DNA from 3 places in the Symbiopectobacterium sp. genome. Region 1 is predicted to be linked to each of the others. Evidence: predicted binding sites of a transcription regulator. Region 1 holds the regulator's gene; each other region holds the start of a gene.
The links. Region 1 encodes ArgR, which controls arginine synthesis, uptake and breakdown. Its sites were predicted from a motif close to ANTGAATAAAAATACANT; they were not measured.

Region 1 (6,176 bases):
CATGACGCGCTCACGGAAGCGGTCATAGGTACGTCCTTGCTCATTTTTAACCAGCATTCCCGCATCGCTCAGGGTTTCACGATCTTCATCGTGACGACCAAAGCGCTTTAATACGTTGTCCCACCCGGCAGGAGCGAAGCCAATAGCGAAGTGGCGAATCACTTCCGCACTTAGGCCGCGTTGTGCCAGATAACCTTGGGCGGCGGCTGCCGTTGGCTGGTTTAACGCCTGTTGATAAAACTCGCTCAGTTGCCCCATCAGTTCATACAGGCTTTGACGCTGATGGCGTTCAAGCGCTGTGGTGCCAGTGCCGGATTCATAAGGCACTTCCAGACTGTGTATGGATGCCAATTCTTCGATACTTTCAACGAACTCCAAGCGATCGTAGTTCATTAAAAAATCGATGGCATTGCCGTGCGCGCCGCAGCCGAAGCAATGGTAAAACTGTTTATCACCGTTTACGGTGAAAGACGGGGTTTTCTCATGGTGAAACGGACAGCACGCGTGAAAGTTCTTGCCCTGCTTCTTGAGCTTCACGCGCGCGTCGATCAGATCGACGATATCAGTGCGTGCCAGCAGGTCATTGATAAAGACGCGTGGGATTCGTCCAGCCATAAGCACCTGTTTTTAATACAAATAAACGATAGCTTATAAACGACAACGAGCCGCGCTTCCTTTCGGAAAGCACGGCCTTCGTATGCAACTGCTAAGTCTGCGGATTAATCACGCGGTGGAGGCCAGGCCTCCAGAAATTAATACAGACGAGTGCGGCGTGCGTTTTCTCGAGCCAGTTTCTTAGCGTGACGTTTCACAGCAGAAGCTTTAGCGCGTTTACGTTCGGTTGTCGGTTTTTCATAGAACTCACGACGACGAACTTCAGCCAGAACACCCGCTTTTTCACAGGAACGTTTGAAGCGACGCAGCGCTACATCGAACGGCTCGTTTTCACGTACTTTAATTACCGGCATGTGCCTCTCACCTTAATAATTCGGTATGTGCTGGCCTTGTGCCAGCCTTTTCAAAATGGTGCGGAATTCTACTGTAAACGTGATGCGCTTGTAAAGCATTGCGGCGATCATAAAACACCCAACGCGCACGCAGAGCAGAAAATCCAAACCGTTAATGGTAGACTATCTGTTGTATGAAGCAAGTGGCAAGTGGCAAGTGGATGTCGGCTTGCGTGGCAACGAACGTTAGGTAGAACGATGCGCATATTGGGTATTGAAACCTCCTGTGATGAAACCGGGGTGGCGATTTATGACACGGATGCCGGGTTATTGGCTAACCAACTGTATAGCCAAGTAAAACTACATGCTGATTATGGCGGTGTCGTGCCGGAGATGGCCTCGCGCGATCACGTGCGTAAAACGGTTCCTCTGATTCAGGCTGCCCTGAAAGAGGCGGACCTGTCCGCATCGGACATCGATGGTGTGGCTTACACTGCCGGCCCTGGACTGGTGGGCGCATTGTTGGTCGGCGCAACGGTCGGGCGTGCGCTGGCATTTGCCTGGGGCGTGCCGGCGATTCCGGTTCACCACATGGAAGGGCATTTGCTGGCCCCGATGCTGGAAGATAATCCGCCGGAATTTCCTTTCGTGGCGCTATTGGTTTCTGGCGGTCACACGCAGTTAATCAGCGTCACTGGCATCGGTGAATACCGGTTGCTGGGAGAATCTGTTGACGATGCTGCCGGTGAAGCCTTTGATAAAACGGCAAAGCTGCTGGGACTGGATTACCCGGGAGGCCCGATGTTGTCCAAACTGGCGCAGCGTGGGGATGCCTCACGTTTTACCTTTCCTCGCCCGATGACCGACAGACAAGGGCTGGATTTTAGCTTTTCCGGTTTGAAAACCTTTGCCGCCAATACTATTCGCGCCAATGGCAATGATGATCAAACCCGTGCTGATATTGCGCGCGCGTTTGAAGATGCGGTGGTTGATACGTTAGCGATAAAATGTCGCCGAGCGTTGGATGAGACCGGCTTTAAACGTCTGGTGATGGCTGGCGGCGTCAGTGCCAACCGCACGCTGCGCGCTCGCCTGACAGAGACCATGGCTAAACGGGGTGGGGCGGTGTTTTATGCGCGGCCTGAGTTTTGTACCGATAATGGCGCGATGATTGCCTATGCGGGCAGTGTGAGGCTGTTGCACAATCAAAGTCATGAACTGGGCGTGAGCGTGCGTCCACGTTGGCCATTGGCGGAGTTGCCTGCCGTTTGACCCAACCCCACGCCAGATACCCTCATCTGGCGTGAGTCACTGCGTCAGCACCCCTGGCGGGTCACTACAGTTCCTGTTCGAACAGCGTCAAAATAGCGTCGAACAACTGCTTAACGCTAAAGCCGCGTGCTGGCGTGGTGAAAATGGTGTCATCCCCGGCAATGGTGCCCAGAATCCCTTCTGATTTCCCCAGTGAATCCAGCAACCGAGCGATCAATTGCGCAGCACCCGGACTGGTGTGAATAACCACAACCGCATCGTTATAATCGACATCCAGCACCAGATTTTTCAGCGGGCTGGTGGTGGTGGGTACACCCAGTTCTGCTGGCAGGCAATAGACCATCTCCATTTTGGCATTGCGCGTGCGCACTGCGCCAAATTTAGTCAGCATACGTGATACTTTTGATTGATTTATATTTTCAAAACCGTCGTCTTGTAACGCCAACACGATCTCGCTTTGAGAACTAAACTTCTCTTCCTTTAACAGCGCCTTGAACGCCTTGACCAAATCTTCCTGTTTCGTGGAGTTACGCATTCTGCACCGTGTGTTGTGATCGTTGATGCGTGCATTATGCAGTTGGGTGAATTTTTATGCAATATGGGCGCTTAAAGAAGTGACTCGGTAGGGTTCAGTACGATAATTGCGCTAAAATGTTTAAACGACGTAAGCGATGAAAAAAAACGAGCGTTTAGTCACATAAAAGTAAATAAAATGTTATCAAAATGAGGTTGTTTACTGGCTGCGGTTCGGTGTAATGTAGCCGCCATCGTACTGAACGTGATGCGCGCTGCATTATTTACTCACTTACTTATAACTTTACTTACCTTACAAATCACTCGGCAGATTTTGATTTATTATTAATGACATAGTTTTTTCTTTTCCATGACCTGATATCGAGGTCTCGGCATTGCCGACATCCGTTCGGTAAGCCGTTTAAACCTCCTGATTTTATTCATGTCTGGCGGTTTATTGCACAAATTCACGGCATTTTTACTTTTACGATAATAAGGAGTTTAGGATGAAAGTTGCAGTTCTCGGAGCAGCAGGCGGTATCGGTCAGGCTCTCGCGCTCCTGCTCAAAACCCAGCTTCCTTCAGGTTCAGAATTATCTCTTTATGACATTGCTCCGGTAACGCCGGGCGTCGCCGTTGATCTGAGCCATATCCCTACAGCAGTATCCATCAAAGGCTTTTGCGGTGAAGACGCCACCCCTGCGCTGGTCGGCGCGGACATCGTTCTGATTTCGGCCGGTGTCGCTCGCAAGCCGGGCATGGACCGCTCCGACCTGTTCAATGTGAATGCGGGGATCGTGCGCAATCTGGTTGAACAGATTGCCCGCACCAGCCCGAAAGCCTGCATTGGTATCATTACCAACCCGGTTAATACGACGGTGGCGATCGCCGCGGACGTACTGAAAAAAGCCGGTGTGTACGACAAGAACAAGCTGTTTGGCGTAACCACGCTGGATATTATCCGCTCCAACACCTTTGTGGCGGAACTGAAAGGCAAGCTGCCGCAACAGGTTGAAGTCCCTGTGATTGGCGGGCACTCTGGTGTGACGATCCTTCCTCTGTTGTCACAAATTCCTGGCGTAACGTTCAGCGAGCAGGAAGTGGCGGATCTTACCAAGCGTATCCAGAACGCGGGCACGGAAGTGGTGGAAGCCAAGGCCGGTGGCGGATCGGCAACCCTCTCCATGGGTCAGGCGGCGGCGCGTTTTGGGCTGTCTCTGGTACGCGCTCTGCAAGGCGACGAAGGGGTAGTGGAATGTGCCTATGTGGAAGGTGACGGCGAGCATGCCTGTTTCTTCGCACAGCCGCTGTTGCTGGGCAAATCCGGCATCATTGAACGTAAGTCCATTGGCGCACTGAGCCCGTTTGAAAAACAGGCTCTGGATAACATGCTGGGCACCCTGAGACAGGATATCGAATTGGGTGAATCCTTTGTGAGTGGCTCAGTACGCGGTTAATCGGTGTCTAAACGCCAGATGATAAGCCGGAGAGAAGGTGCTCCGGCTTTTTTATATCAGGATTTTGGGTGGGGATCGTCAGGTCTGATAAGTTTTTTCCTATCAATCAGCATGTTACTTTTCGGATCGTAGTAACGGCTGGGCCAGATTTCAGCAGGGTGAATGTTGATTGCCTCGGCGATGAGCCATTCTCCCTTGGGCCAGGGGCGTGATATCGCATTGGCTAGAGTGGAGGAGCTTAATCCTGCTTCTCGTGAGACTGCCGCCAGCGTGGTGCCTTTTTTACGGAGTGCGGCAATGATATCGGCAGGGTGCCAGTTGTGTTTCCTTTCGCTCATAATCTTTCCTTCTTGCTACAAGATAATGGTCCATTGGTGGTGTAAATAACGCTCGTCAGTTAAACGCATGGAATGCGTGAACGGAATTAGGAAAAAATATAGCATTATATTTCCAATAATTTCCTTAACGTTGTTCCTAATAAATTAAATTTTGTAATGCATCGCACTATCAGGATGAAAGGCTATGAAAAAAGAGTGGTTCACCACTGCTGAATTGCTGGGGATGGCGGGATTGCCTAAAACACGGCAAGGGGTAAATAAACGTGCTCGGGAAGACGGGTGGGAAAAACGCCGTCATAAAGGGGTTCAAGGGCGCGGCATTGAATACTCCCTTTATAGCCTGCCAGAATTGGTGTAGCATTCGCTTTCACTGCAAGAAACCCCCCTCATCCTACGCAGTACGTCAGGCCGATATGTTGGCCGTCTGGATTCAGATCTATCAACAGTGCTCTGAGCAAGAAAGAGAGGCGCTGGTCGCGCATATCTTGCGTTACGGTATGGCCTCTGTGTTGTCTCAGTTGCGGATTTCATCGTCAGATGACACTGCGCCTGATGACCCCTCTGCTGCCTAAATCTATACTGATGCACTATTTTTGCGGATGGTGTACGCCCCGCTTGCCTGTCACTTTTTTCCCTTCTTTGTTCAGTTCCCGTTTCAACGTCAGCGTGCGTTTTAGTCCAATATATAACACTTAATCGCTAATTTAATCGGTAACGGTTACGCGTCATTAGGAGATAAATTGTTGCTTATGTTTTTATTATTGGAAACCAAGGTGGCGGTATGGAGCATCGACCGTCACCCTGGCGTGCGTTAATGCCGTTTATGGAGGATGTTGCGAATGGAAAAAGCATGGTTGACGCCCCAGGATCTACTGGGTATAGCAGGTTTGCCAAAATCGAGACAGGGCCTTAACAAACGCGCCAGAGAAGAAGGCTGGGAAAAACGTAAACGAAAAGGGGTGCAAGGGCGGGCCGTTGAATATGCGCGAGAGAGTTTACCGCAGGAGGTGCGCAAGCGGCTCCAGATTCGTGAGATGGCGGAAATGTCACCGCCAGCTTATATGACGCTTGCCAAACCGCTGCTGGCTTCCTGGATTCAGATATTTGAAAAACTCTCGATCAACGAGCAGGAAGCGTTGATCGATTTTGTGCTGCGCGAAGGCGCGATTGCCATGTTGTCACACCTCGAGATCGCAAGCGATCCCAACGCATCGACAACATAGCGCACGGACGCATTAATAATCGCGTTGAACGGCAATATGTGCCAGGCCTTCCAGTGCCTCACGGAAGGGGCTCGGCGGCAGCGCTTGAAGCGCGGAAATCGCTTTATCCGCCTCTTGCTCTGCACGCTGTCGGGTGTATTCCAGCGAGCCGCACTGCTGCATGGCAGCAAGCACCGGTTCCAGAAGATGGCGACCATTGCCCTCTTCGATCGCCTTGCGGATCATCGCACATTGCTCGCTATTGCCGTTACGCATAGCGTGTAACAGCGGCAGCGTGGGTTTGCCTTCGTTCAGGTCGTCACCGGTATTTTTACCTAAGGTTTTTCCGTCGGCGCTGTAATCCAGCAGATCGTCAATCAGTTGGAATGCTGTGCCGAGATAACGCCCATATTCCTGCAACGCTTTTTCCTGCTCATCGGTGGCACC
Region 2 (6,176 bases), on a different contig from region 1:
CTGTGGGAGACGAACGATCACATCCGGCTGCATGCGTCCGTTTGCGCCCGTCTGGATACTGACCTGCGTTTGGTATTCATGGCCTTCACGCAGGCCTGAAGCCTCAAGTACGCGTCCCAGCACCACTTCGCCCCAGTTCCCCTGGGTTTTATTATCGCCTTTCAGGGCTTTCGTCAGGTTGACCGCTTCTCGCGCCATTTGCACGTTGAGTTGCTGCAACTGGCGAATTTCATGCGCCAGCGTGTGGCGCTCACGCGCTTCACTGCCGAACCCCTCCTGGACCTGACGACGAAAACCGTCCAGTTGTTCTCTCAGCGGCGTCAGCAGTTTATCGAGGCTCTGTTGATTTTGTTCATCCACCCGGCGCCCGCTGTGCTCAAAAATCCGGTTAGCCAGATTTTCAAACTGTGTCGTCAGGCGTTGCTCGCTGTTGATTAACAAGCGCTGTTTTTCCTCAGCGGCGAGGCGCGTTTCTTCCAGACGGATGGTGACTTCACGCAGTTCCGCTTCCTGCGCACCGTTTGCTTCGCGCAGCGCGCGCAATTCCTGATTGAGCTGGTTGCACTCCTCTTGCAACCGGGACATGACCAGCAGCTTTTCCTGATGGGCGGTGAGTTTACCGTGCATCAGACGCAGTTCCATATCATCCTGACGCAGGCGCTGTTCGTCCTTATCACGCGCAAGCTGAAGCTCACGTACCGCGCTTTGCGCCTGCTGTAACGCTTGTTCTTGTATACGTTGTTCCGTTTCTTGCCGAGCGCGGCGTTGCTGGTAACGCAGGCTGGCAACCAGCCATCCCGCCAGCACTCCGACCGCCCCGCCGCCTACACCGTAAAAGAGGGTGATATCCACGTCGCATTCCTTTCGTTATCGCCACTGTCCGTCAAGGTAAAGTGATACTGTATGTATGTCCAGAAAGAATAGCGCAGGCCAACGTAAAGCGGCATCGTTGTCGGCGGTGAAATGGTTAAAATGCGAGGCGTCTTGCGTTATGACTTATGGTCATTGGCTGAATAAAAAAGGCCGGAAATCCGGCCCTGATACAGGTGACAGAGCGCTATCAGCGTTACAGACACCCTTTGGCATCGGCAATCGCCTGTGCGACCTGCTGTGGTGACACACCACCTTTGGCCGCACGTTTTTCCAGACAGGATTGCAGCGACAGGATGGGATACACGTCATCGCCAATGGTGGCACTGAATTTCTGCAAATCCGCCAGCGGTAATGCTTCCAGCGGCTTACCCTGCCGAATAGCTTCCACCACTGCTTCACCGACAATGCGATGCGCTTCGCGGAACGGAACGCCTTTTGCCACCAGATAGTCTGCCAGTTCGGTCGCATTGGCGTAACCCTGCTGCGCCGCTTCCTGGCAGCGCGGACGACGGACCTGAATGCCTTCCAACACCAGTGCCGCCATCATCAGACAGTCATGCCAAGTGTCGAGCGCGTCGAACAGCCCTTCTTTGTCTTCTTGCATGTCCTTGTTGTACACCAGCGGCAAGCCTTTGAGCGTCATCATCATGCCGGTCAGCGCGCCTTGCACCCGACCCGATTTACCGCGGATCAGCTCCAGCGCATCCGGGTTTTTCTTTTGCGGCATCAGGGAGGAGCCGGAGGTCACACGATCGGACAGCTCAACAAACCCGGATTCACCGCTGTTGAAGAAGATCAGATCTTCGGCAAAGCGTGACAGGTGCACCATGCCGATCAAGGCATTAGAGAGCAGTTCCAGTACGTGATCGCGATCTGACACCGTATCCAGACTGTTACGCGTGGCAGACGCAAAGCCGAGCCAGCCCGCCAGTTGCTCACGATCGATAGGATAGGCCGTCCCGGCCAACGCGCCGCAGCCCAATGGGCTGACATCAAGGCGTTTTAACGTATCTTCCAGGCGGCTTTCATCGCGTGCCAGCATTTCATGGTAAGCCAGACACTAATGGGCAAAGGTCACCGGTTGAGCGCGCTGCAAATGGGTGTAACCCGGCATCACCGCATCCTGATTCACCTCAGCGGTAGCGACTAACGCGGCGCGCAGTTGGCGCACGGCCAGTTGCAGTTCGCTGATTTGCGCTTTGCACCAAAGTTTAAGATCGGTGGCGACCTGATCGTTACGGCTGCGGCCAGTGTGGAGCTTTTTACCCAAATCGCCCACTTTGTCGATCAGCTTCTGCTCTACCCAACTATGAATATCTTCGGCGTCGCTGTGCAGAATCTGTTCCGGATCGGCTTGCACCTCGGCCAGCAGCGCATTCAGCGCCTGCTCTAACTGCTGCTGTTCCTGTTCGCTGAGAACATTGACCGTCACCAGCGCTTTTGACCAGCCGATGGAGCCGACGATATCTTGCTCCGCCAGACGGTAATCAAACCGCAGCGAGTCATTAAATTGTTTGAACCGCTGATCTGCCGCCTGACTGAAACGACCGCCCCACAACGCCATAACCGATACTCCCAAAATGTGCTTCAATGTCTTGTAACCATGCGGGCGGACCCGCATGCTCGCTTCCGTTACCTTTCGGCCAACGGAAATGCCTTACAGATTAACAGATTTACGCCAGAATACGCGTGCCAATCGGCGTGCCGTTAAACAGCGCGGGCAGTTGATCGGCATGACGCCAACTGGCGATATCTACCGGGCGACCCAGCGCGCGAGCCGCGTCCAGCGCCGCATTGACTTTAACGATCATGCCATCGGTAATAATCCCCTTCGCAATCAACTGCTCTGCTTTCTGTGCGGTCATTTCCGCAATACGTTGACCCTTACCATCGAGGATACCGCTCACGTCCGACAGCAAGATTAAATCGGCACCCAGCGTCTCCGCGAGCGCGGTTGCGGCCTGATCGGCGTTAACGTTCATCAAATCGCCTTGTTCGGTAATGCCGATGGAACTGACGATTGGCAGATACCCGGCGCTCAGCAGCGCATTGGGCAGATCGGCGGAACCCGCCTGTGCTTTACCCACGTAACCCAGGGATTCATCCAACTGCGTTACCGTGGTCATGCCGCCATCCGCCAGACACAGACCCACCGCGTTGATGGCGTGTTTCTTCGCCCAAGCCAGCAGCGTTTTATTGGCCGAACCTGCCAGCGCACCGGTGATGATGTCGATCTGATCCGCCGGTGTCACGCGCAGCCCGTTTTTCTTCACTACGGGTAACGCCAGTTTTTTCATCAGGTCATCTACCAGGCAGCCGCCGCCGTGCACAATGACCAGCGGGCGCTGGTATTGCTCACGATAGGCAACCAGCGCCGTAAACAGACGCTCCAGCGCTTCTTCGCTGTCCAGTAACACACCGCCCAGTTTGATAATTAACGGATTCATCGCTTTCGTGCCTCAGGATTATGTCAGAGCAAAGATTGGGTTTCAGGGAAACCAAAACGAATATTCAGGCACTGTACAGCTTGCGCCGCCGCGCCTTTAAGCAGGTTGTCTTCCGTGGCGACCACAATCAGGTGCTCATCCTGTACGGAGAAACCGATATCGCAAAACGGCAAGCCAACAACCGATTTTAGCGCCGGAACCCCTTTATCGTAGAGGCGCACCAGCGGTTTGTCGTGATAGGCATTGTGGTAAGCTTCCGCCACATCCTGTGCGCTGACACCTGGTTTCAGGCGACAGGTAATGGTCGCCAGAATCCCGCGCGCGAAATTCCCCAGATGCGACGTGAAGATAACCGGGATGCCCAGGTGGGTCGCAATTTCGGGTTGATGGCGGTGATTGAACACGCCATACGGTTGCAAGCTCACCTCGCAGAAGCTGCTGGTGAGCGACGCTTTACGTCCGGCTCCGCTCACACCGCTGACCGCATTGATAACCGGCCACTGGTCGGTGTTGAGCAGTTGCGCATCCACCAGCGGTTTCAGTGCCAGCTGTGACGCCGTCGGGTAACAACCGGGGACGGCAATCAGCTGCGCTTGCTTGACGCGCTCCGCCTGAAACTCGGCCATGCCATACACCGCCTGCGCCAGCCAGTCAGCGTGTTGATGCTCGAAACCGTAGTAGCGGCGATAAAATTCAGCATCCTGCACGCGAAACGCACCGGAGAGATCGAAGACCACGCACCCTGCGGCCAGAAACACCGGCGCAAGATCGTGACTCACTTTGTGGTCGGTCGCCAGAAACACCACATCGATGCCTTTGGCGGCTTCAGCGGCATCCGTCAACGCCTGTACCGGCAAATCGATGATGCCTTTCAGTTGAGGGTGCAGATCAGAAATGCGTTTGCCCGCATCAACGCGCTGCGCGGATACCGCAAGTACGGTAAGGTTCATCTGAGGATGACGATTCAGATAGAGTGCAAGTTCAGCGCCAGTATAACCGCTTGCGCCAACAATCAACGTATTCAGCATGGGATCTGCATACCTTCCACTAAAATAATGTAAACAGTGCATCGTTAAAAACAGTGTCGTTAAAAACAATGTCGTTAAAACAGGGTATCTACAAAACGCCAAACCCGCTAACGGTATTCGACCGGTGCAGGTTTAGACTATCAGGTAATGTCTCATCCAAGGGTTAGAAACAGTTTCCTTTCGCTACGCGTTATTGTATTTTTATTCAAAATAAATGCATGAATATTGATACTATCCTAACATAAGGCTGTCAACAGTGAAGATGAATTTACCCCCATTTATTGAGCTGTATCGGGCGTTGATCGCGACGCCTTCCATCAGCGCTACCGATCAGGCGCTCGATCAGAGCAATGAAGCATTAATCAATCTGCTCGCCGGATGGTTTGCCGATTTGGGCTTTCACGTTGAGGTACAGCCGGTGCCCGGTACGCGGCATAAATTCAATCTGCTGGCGCGCATCGGCCAAGGCCAGGGTGGCTTGCTGCTGGCCGGACATACCGATACGGTACCGTTTGATGATGGCCGTTGGACGCACGATCCCTTTACCCTGACAGAGCACGATAACAAGCTTTACGGGCTGGGCACTGCGGATATGGAAGGCTTCTTCGCCTTTATTCTGGATGCGCTGCGCGACATCGATCCGGCAACGCTGACCAAACCGATTTACGTGCTGGCGACTGCCGATGAAGAGACCACCATGGCGGGCGCCAAATATTTCTCTGAATCTACCCAGATACGCCCGGACTGCGCCATCATTGGCGAACCAACCTCGTTGAAACCGATTCGCGCCCACAAAGGCCATATGTCAAACGCAGTGCGGATTCAGGGGCAATCCGGCCATTCCAGCGATCCTTCGCGCGGCGTAAACGCTATCGAACTGATGCACGATGCCATTTCCCACTTGATGGTGTTGCGCAATACGCTGCAAACCCGTTATCACAACGCGGCGTTCCATATCCCCTATCCAACCATGAATTTCGGCCATATTCACGGTGGCGATGCGGCCAACCGCATCTGTGCCTGCTGTGAACTGCATATGGATATCCGCCCGCTTCCAGGATTAACGCTGAACGATTTAAACGGTCTGGTGACGGAAGCGCTGGCGCCAGTGAGCGAGCGTTGGCCGGGACGCGTGAGCGTCAGCGAGCTGCATCCGCCGATCCCTGGCTATGAATGCCCAGTGGATCACGCCTTGGTGGGTGTGATTGAGAAATTGCTGGGCGTGCCCACGGATGTGGTGAACTACTGCACCGAAGCGCCGTTTATCCAGAAGCTGTGCCCGACGCTGGTGCTCGGCCCCGGTTCGATCGAACAAGCCCACCAGCCGGATGAATATATCGACACCGCATTTATCGCCCCAACGCATAAGTTGATCACCCAGATGGTGCAACATTTCTGCCGGTAAACGCGAAAGGAGGGGCGTAATAAGCGCCCTTAATCTGCGCACGGATGTAATTAAATTTCACCAATTGCCAATCCCACACGAAAGCAGGTACAACAACAGGGGGGGTAAAACTGGCAGGGTGATAAAACAACCAATCGTCAATTGACGAATCCCGCCAGGCGTGGCTAGATGAAGGTAGCGTTTTGCGTCTTTCTATGAAACAAACTTACAAAAAATAGAGATGGGTCAGGGTAAATATGAACGAACAATATTCCGCGATGCGAAGTAATGTGAGCATGCTGGGTAAACTTCTTGGTGACACCATCAAGGATGCATTAGGAGAGAGTATTCTTGATAAGGTCGAGACGATCCGTAAGCTGTCAAAATCGTCCCGCGCAGGCAATGAAAAGCACCGTCAGGAGCTGTTGAACACGCTGCAAAATC
Region 3 (6,176 bases), on a different contig from region 1:
CCACGTTTTACGCTGTCCAAATAGTTAAAACGCACGCCGCGATAACTGGTCATAATGGCGTTATAGCGCCAGTTCCGAATAATCAGCATCGGCAGCAGCGCGGTAAACACCAGCAATACCGCCAACCCGACCAAAGGTGCAAACAACAGCAAAATATACAGCAGTGCCAGCGCACCACGCGCACCATATTCTCCAACCCGTCACGCATACGCTGCGCGGCACCAAACAGCTGCGCGATCTCATTTTTGCCCTGCATTTCAAAACGAGCGCGCAGATCGCCTTGTGCAATGCGATCGAATACGCCAATGGCCTGATTCAATGGTTTGACGACCAGCTGCGTCATCACCAGCCAGGAGAGCAGCGCCAATACCAGCACCAGCGTAATCGCTACCGTCAGCATAATCTCCATGCGGTTAATGCTGGCGTTGGAGGCGATGTAGGCATCGTCGATGTTCTGACGCTTAAACTGCACCAGTTTCTTGGAAGCGGCATCAAAATCGGCATAGAGTGTGGTGGATTTACACGCGCGCTGGCGATATTCATCCAGATTTCCCGCTTCCAGCGCGGCAAGCGCCGGGGTGATAAAGGTGGTCATCAAGGTTTCACGCTTGCTGGCCATCTCGGCGAAAATCGCTTTCTCTTGCTCCGCCTGCGGATAGGTCAAATACTCCTGCCATTTTTCATTGGCACCGTCGATTTTCCCTTTGGCGCGTTTTAATGCCACCGTTGCCGCATCCTGCGAACCGTTGCTCATCAGCGATTCATACAAGCGCAGATCGAGACGCGCGCGCAGCAGTAATTCCGAACTTTCATTCAATGCGACCAGGCCGGGCAACACCTCTTTATCCACTCTGGCGAAGGAGTGATTCCCTGATTGGGCAGCAAACAGCCCCAGCATTCCGACAAACAGCAACAGCGCTGTCAACGATAAGACCATGATGCTGAGCGTCGTGCGGATCTTTATCTTACGAAACATACATCGTCCCTAGTGATTGGTCATCAAGAGCAAGCCAGACAGACGCTTCATCGTGGAGGCGCCTGCTCGGAAGAAAAACCGCAGTTATTTATGGGAAGAGACTTTCGCCAGGAATTCACCCAGCGCAGTGCGATAGAAACGGGCGGACATCATGGTTCCGTGGCCACTGGTTTCCGCACTAGCCGGAATCAAGAACAGTGATGCCTGTTTGACCTTCTTCAACGCCGGTTCCAGCGATCCAATTTCCACCGGATTACGTTCATCATGCAGAGTTAATCACCAGCATTGGTGCCTTGATGCGTTCCAAACCGGGCATCGCGTTGTAATCCGCAGAGGAATTCCAGATATAGATGAAGTCATTGGCATCACTGGTCACAGGAGCCGCCAATCGCGCATCCACCATCTTATCCGCCAGCTCACGCGTTGGTGCTTTACTCTGGTAAGCGAGGGTGCCGCCCGTTGTGGCGATACTGAACATGATATTGGCGGTCTGCAATGCCGGTGGCTGAGTCTGATAATCACCGTTTTTCCAGGCCGGATCGCGTTTGATGGATTCGATCAACATGCGGCGCAGCATCCAGTTACGACCTGACAGCGCATTCGGTTGTGATGCCATCGGCACCAGCGCATCCATCATGTCCGGGTATTTTTGCCCCCACAGCCAGGTGTGCATTCCCCCCATGGAGTAGCCCATAACCAGACGCAATTGTTTGATACAAAACGCTTCCTTCACCAGTCGATATTGTGCCAGCACCATATCATCGTAGTTATATTGCGGAAATTGCGTGCGCAAACCGTCAGAAGGTTTGGAGGATTTTCCCGATCCGATACTTTCGGGAATGATAATAAAGTGTTTCGTCACATCCAGCGGTTGGCCCGGCCCAAACAGCTTGCCGCCAAATCCGTTCGCCAGCAGTGCGCTCACCGGCTGGTTGGTGCCGTGCAGCAACAGCACCGCAGGCTTACTGCGGTCACCCAACGTGTAATAGTGCAGACGGAGGTCGCTACGCGTTTCACCGGTATGAAAACGGAACTCGGCAGGCCGCCAGTCGCCTTCCTGAGGCTGCAAGGGTTGTGCGTAAGCGAGAGGAGATAAAAACAGTAAAAACAGGCTAATCCAGCCTGACAACATGCGATGGGCCATACTACTCGTCATCCATAAGGGTAAATGGATTTCAATAATAATGTGTCCCAGGTCACATCCCAATATAGATTGCAGACTAACCATTAAATAACAAAAACATATTGTCATAAGGTAAATTTCTGGCGCATCCTACATAATCAGCTAATAATCATCACGTTATGATTAAATAACGTGCAAAACGGCCATATCCGTACGATAACTGTACCTAATCCATTAGACAAGAAAAAATGAGCGGACAAAAAATCAACATAAGGGATTGAATCGTGGTGAGGCTGCGCGTGGCCAACGCCTGTTAATCCGGTATTGCACAAAAACCCCGTTCAATGCTATTACAGCGTAAGAAAATGTAATTAGCCCCTATCAGTAAGAGTAAGCACCATGACTATCGCCCTTTCCCTTTCTTTGCGGATGCGCCCCATTACCGCACAGGACAATGCTGCCATTGCGGCAGTGATCCGTCGTGTGTCTGCGGAATTTGGCCTGACGGCAGATAAGGGATATACCGTTTCTGACCCCAACCTGGATAACCTGTTTCAGTTGTATAATCAGCCGAATAGCGCTTATTGGGTCATTGAATACGACGGCGAAGTGGTCGGCGGAGGCGGTATCGCTCCCTTACAGGAGGGGGAAGCGGACGTGTGTGAACTGCAAAAGATGTACTTTTTGCCAGTCTTGCGTGGTAAAGGGTTGGCGCGCCAACTGGCGCTGCAAGCGCTCGATTTCGCCCGCCAGAAAGGATTCCGGCGCTGCTATCTGGAAACCACCAGCACATTGGCGCAGGCGATTGCGCTGTATCGCAAACTGGGGTTTGAACACATTCCGCACGCGATGGGCAACACTGGCCACGGAGACTGTGAAGTCACCATGCTCAAGCAACTCTAAAACAGCATGCCGAAGGTCACTTCGGCATGCCCGTGATGCCCTGAGGCATTAATGACGTTTGCCGTCATCGTCCTCATCATAAAAATCGTCGTCTTCACCTTCTTCGCCGTCTTCACCATCTGGATCTTCGAAGTAGGTGCCCCACCCGTCGTAATTGACGTTGTGACGTGCAGCCAGTTCGATTAACTGCTCGACCTGCTCATCAATCAGTTCAGCATTGAGTGCTACTTCGCTGATGGCATCGCAACACATCAGCAGTTTGCCCTCTTCCACTTCCAACTCTTCCGCATCCGTCACTTCATAGCCCATTTTAAAGGCATCAACAGCGACCTTTTCCAACGCGTCGAAGTTTTCCGCCGAAAAGTGGTGTTCGATAGTGTACGGTGCGTCCGGATCGCTACCATCATCCAGCAGTTCTTCGATGATCAGGCGCGTTTCTTCCCGTTGTTCGTCCAGTAAATCGCGGTTTGCCATGTGTCTGTCCCTCGTTAATCTCTACGTTATTTCCGTATTCTCCCACACCCCCGATGCCCTCTCCACCATAAAGTTTGATGTCACCCCTTGAAATTGAATAATTACACATATAAAGTGAATTTTAATTCAACCAATAGCGTTGAGCCACATGGAGATAACTACAATGAACTCGTTTCACCAGCGTCATTTCTTAAGATTAATGGATTTTTCCCCGGCTGAGATCGGCGCACTGTTAACCTTATCTGCCCAACTGAAAGTCGACAAAAAGAACTGCACAGAAAAACGCTACCTGCAAAATAAAAATATCGCACTCATCTTCGAAAAAGATTCGACCCGCACTCGTTGCTCTTTCGAAGTTGCTGCATACGATCAGGGAGAACGCGTCACATATCTCGGCCCGAGCGGCAGCCAGATCGGCCATAAAGAGTCGATGAAGGATACCGCCCGCGTACTGGGCAGAATTTATGATGGCATCCAATACCGTGGTTACGGTCAGGCACTGGTGGAAACGCTGGCGGAGTACGCCGGTGTACCGGTATGGAATGGGCTGACCAACGAATTCCACCCCACACAGCTGCTGGCGGATTTACTGACCATGCAGGAGCATCTGCCTGAGCGCGCTTTCAACGACATGACGCTGGTCTACGCAGGCGATGCGTGCAACAACATGGGTAATACCATGCTGGAAGCCGCTGCGTTGACCGGTTTGGATCTGCGTCTGGTCGCCCCCAAAGCCTGCTGGCCCGATGCCAACCTGGTGGCCGAATGCCGTACTGCTGCCGAGCTGACTGGCGAAAAAATCACGCTGACAGAAGATATCGCCGCAGGCGTGGCCGGTGCGGATTTCATCTACACCGATGTATGGGTTTCCATGGGAGAGGCCAAAGAGGTGTGGCAGGAGCGGATTGCGCTGCTAAAACCCTATCAGGTCAATATGGCGATGCTCGCCGCCACCGGTAACCCGCAGGTGAAATTCTTGCACTGCCTGCCCGCGTTCCATGACGATCAAACCACCATCGGCAAGCAGATGGCCGAGCAGTATGGTTTGCACGGCGGCATGGAAGTGACCGACGAGGTGTTTGAATCGGCGCACAGCATTGTGTTCGATCAGGCAGAAAACCGCATGCACACCATCAAAGCAGTGATGGTCGCCACGCTCGGCCAAGAGTAAAGGTCGCGCTGCGCGCCATGCTCAGCGCCTGGCAACGGACTCTCGGATAACCAAGCGTCCTTGATGGTGGCAAGGCGGTGTCGGCATGGCATCTCCTTGTGACGCAGCTACCAAACGACCAATGGCATCCTGAATCATGGCAGCAATCGGCACATGCACCGTGGTTAAGGCGGGAGAAAAGTAGCGCCCAATCAGCATGTCATCGAACCCCGCCAACGACATATCTTGCGGCACCCTCTTTCCGGCATCGAGAAACACCTTCGCTGCACCAATCGCCATATCGTCATTGGCCGCTAGCACACAGGTGACGTCCACATTGCGCGCCAGCAGCGTTTGGACGGCGCGATAGCCGCTCTCAGGCGTCCAGTCCCCCTCCAGACGTAGCGCCTCATCATGTGCGATACCCGCCGCTTTCAGCGTATCAAGGAATCCGGCAAGCCGCTGTTCACCAGACGGGGAGCCGGGCAGCCCGGCAATAAAAGCGATGCGCGTATGCCCCTGATCGAGCAGATATTGCGTCATCAGTTGGCTGCTGTGGTAGTGCTCGATATAGACCGCGTGATTCTGGTGATGGGGTAGCTTACGGTTAATCACGATGATCGGCGTCTCGTGCTGCTCGATCAGCGTTTCCAACTCCTCTGCCGATAAGAATTTGGGATACACAATAATGGCTTCGCAACGCAGTGCCAGCAGCATACCGATGGCATTGCGCTCATCCTGCGCACTGTTTTTGCCATCCGCCAGAATCAACTGGCGCTAATGCTTTTCACTGCATGACGCTGCCTGATAGGTCATTTCCGAAAAAAACGGTGCCTGATACAGAGAGTTGGTGATCACCAAACCAATCGAGTTGGTTTTGCGGGTGGCTAACTGGCGGGCAAGCAGGTTTGGACTGAATCCGGTTTCCTCGATGGCGCGAAACACGCGCTGCCGCATATCTTCACGTACCACGTTTTTGCCGTTAAGTACGCGAGATACCGTCGCTTTAGAGACGCCCGCCTTTTTCGCCACATCCTGTATCGTAACCATGTTAACTCCTTCCTTAGGGCGCGCGCAGTCACGGCGAGGCCATCATCAACTGTCAGCGAGGAGGCAGCACAACCGCGCTCCCCATCATTACGCGATAAGCACAAACCGCTGCATCGCTGAACGGGACGATATTAATATCTGTATAGGTGATTATGGATGAATGTATGAAGGAGGATCAATTATCCCGATGGCGCGCCGTGCGCGGCACCGAACGTCTTCGGCGTCGCGCGCGGTAGCAAGATTACAGCACCAGTGAAGCGTCGATCTTCACGACGGCTTTGCGCACGCGTGCAGGTTCACCCACGGCACACAGCGGCTTGTGCACTTCGCCCGGGAAGAAGACAACAAAATCACCCAGTTGCATGACAAAGGTTTTTTCCTGCTCACCGGCAGACAAAAATGCGATGTCTTTATCCGCCAACCAGTCCGTGTCAGGCGTACCCGCAGGCAGGTTGCTGAAGGTCACACCTTCAACGCCGTTGAGCACAATCTGAATATCC

Region 2: a site for ArgR is predicted at 4,541-4,558, ahead of argC (N-acetyl-gamma-glutamyl-phosphate reductase). Genes of this name have one in related genera too.
Region 3: a site for ArgR is predicted at 3,590-3,607, ahead of argF (ornithine carbamoyltransferase). Genes of this name have one in related genera too.

What each region holds. Positions count from the first base shown of each region.
Region 1 is NZ_JBPETA010000016.1:15,734-21,909, reverse strand. Features, by position in the region: partial or broken gene dnaG (DNA primase) at 1-615, opposite strand, end outside; gene rpsU (30S ribosomal protein S21) at 753-968, opposite strand; gene tsaD (tRNA (adenosine(37)-N6)-threonylcarbamoyltransferase complex transferase subunit TsaD) at 1,206-2,219, shown strand; gene argR (transcriptional regulator ArgR) at 2,284-2,754, opposite strand; gene mdh (malate dehydrogenase) at 3,239-4,189, shown strand; gene ACTBDZ_RS02745 (helix-turn-helix domain-containing protein) at 4,246-4,527, opposite strand; partial or broken gene ACTBDZ_RS02740 (DNA-binding protein) at 4,712-5,099, shown strand; gene ACTBDZ_RS02735 (DNA-binding protein) at 5,367-5,750, shown strand; gene ispB (octaprenyl diphosphate synthase) at 5,763-6,176, opposite strand, start outside.
Region 2 is NZ_JBPETA010000048.1:12,299-18,474, forward strand. Features, by position in the region: gene rmuC (DNA recombination protein RmuC) at 1-852, opposite strand, end outside; partial or broken gene argH (argininosuccinate lyase) at 1,067-2,437, opposite strand; gene argB (acetylglutamate kinase) at 2,547-3,320, opposite strand; gene argC (N-acetyl-gamma-glutamyl-phosphate reductase) at 3,344-4,348, opposite strand; gene argE (acetylornithine deacetylase) at 4,605-5,753, shown strand; partial or broken gene ACTBDZ_RS06850 (phosphoenolpyruvate carboxylase) at 5,990-6,176, shown strand, end outside.
Region 3 is NZ_JBPETA010000053.1:11,191-17,366, forward strand. Features, by position in the region: gene ACTBDZ_RS07275 (DUF898 family protein) at 1-152, opposite strand, end outside; partial or broken gene ACTBDZ_RS07280 (Tar ligand binding domain-containing protein) at 170-976, opposite strand; partial or broken gene ACTBDZ_RS07285 (alpha/beta fold hydrolase) at 1,061-2,120, opposite strand; gene ACTBDZ_RS07290 (GNAT family N-acetyltransferase) at 2,499-3,002, shown strand; gene rraB (ribonuclease E inhibitor RraB) at 3,051-3,476, opposite strand; gene argF (ornithine carbamoyltransferase) at 3,640-4,647, shown strand; partial or broken gene ACTBDZ_RS07305 (LacI family DNA-binding transcriptional regulator) at 4,669-5,676, opposite strand; gene ACTBDZ_RS07310 (YhcH/YjgK/YiaL family protein) at 5,918-6,176, opposite strand, start outside.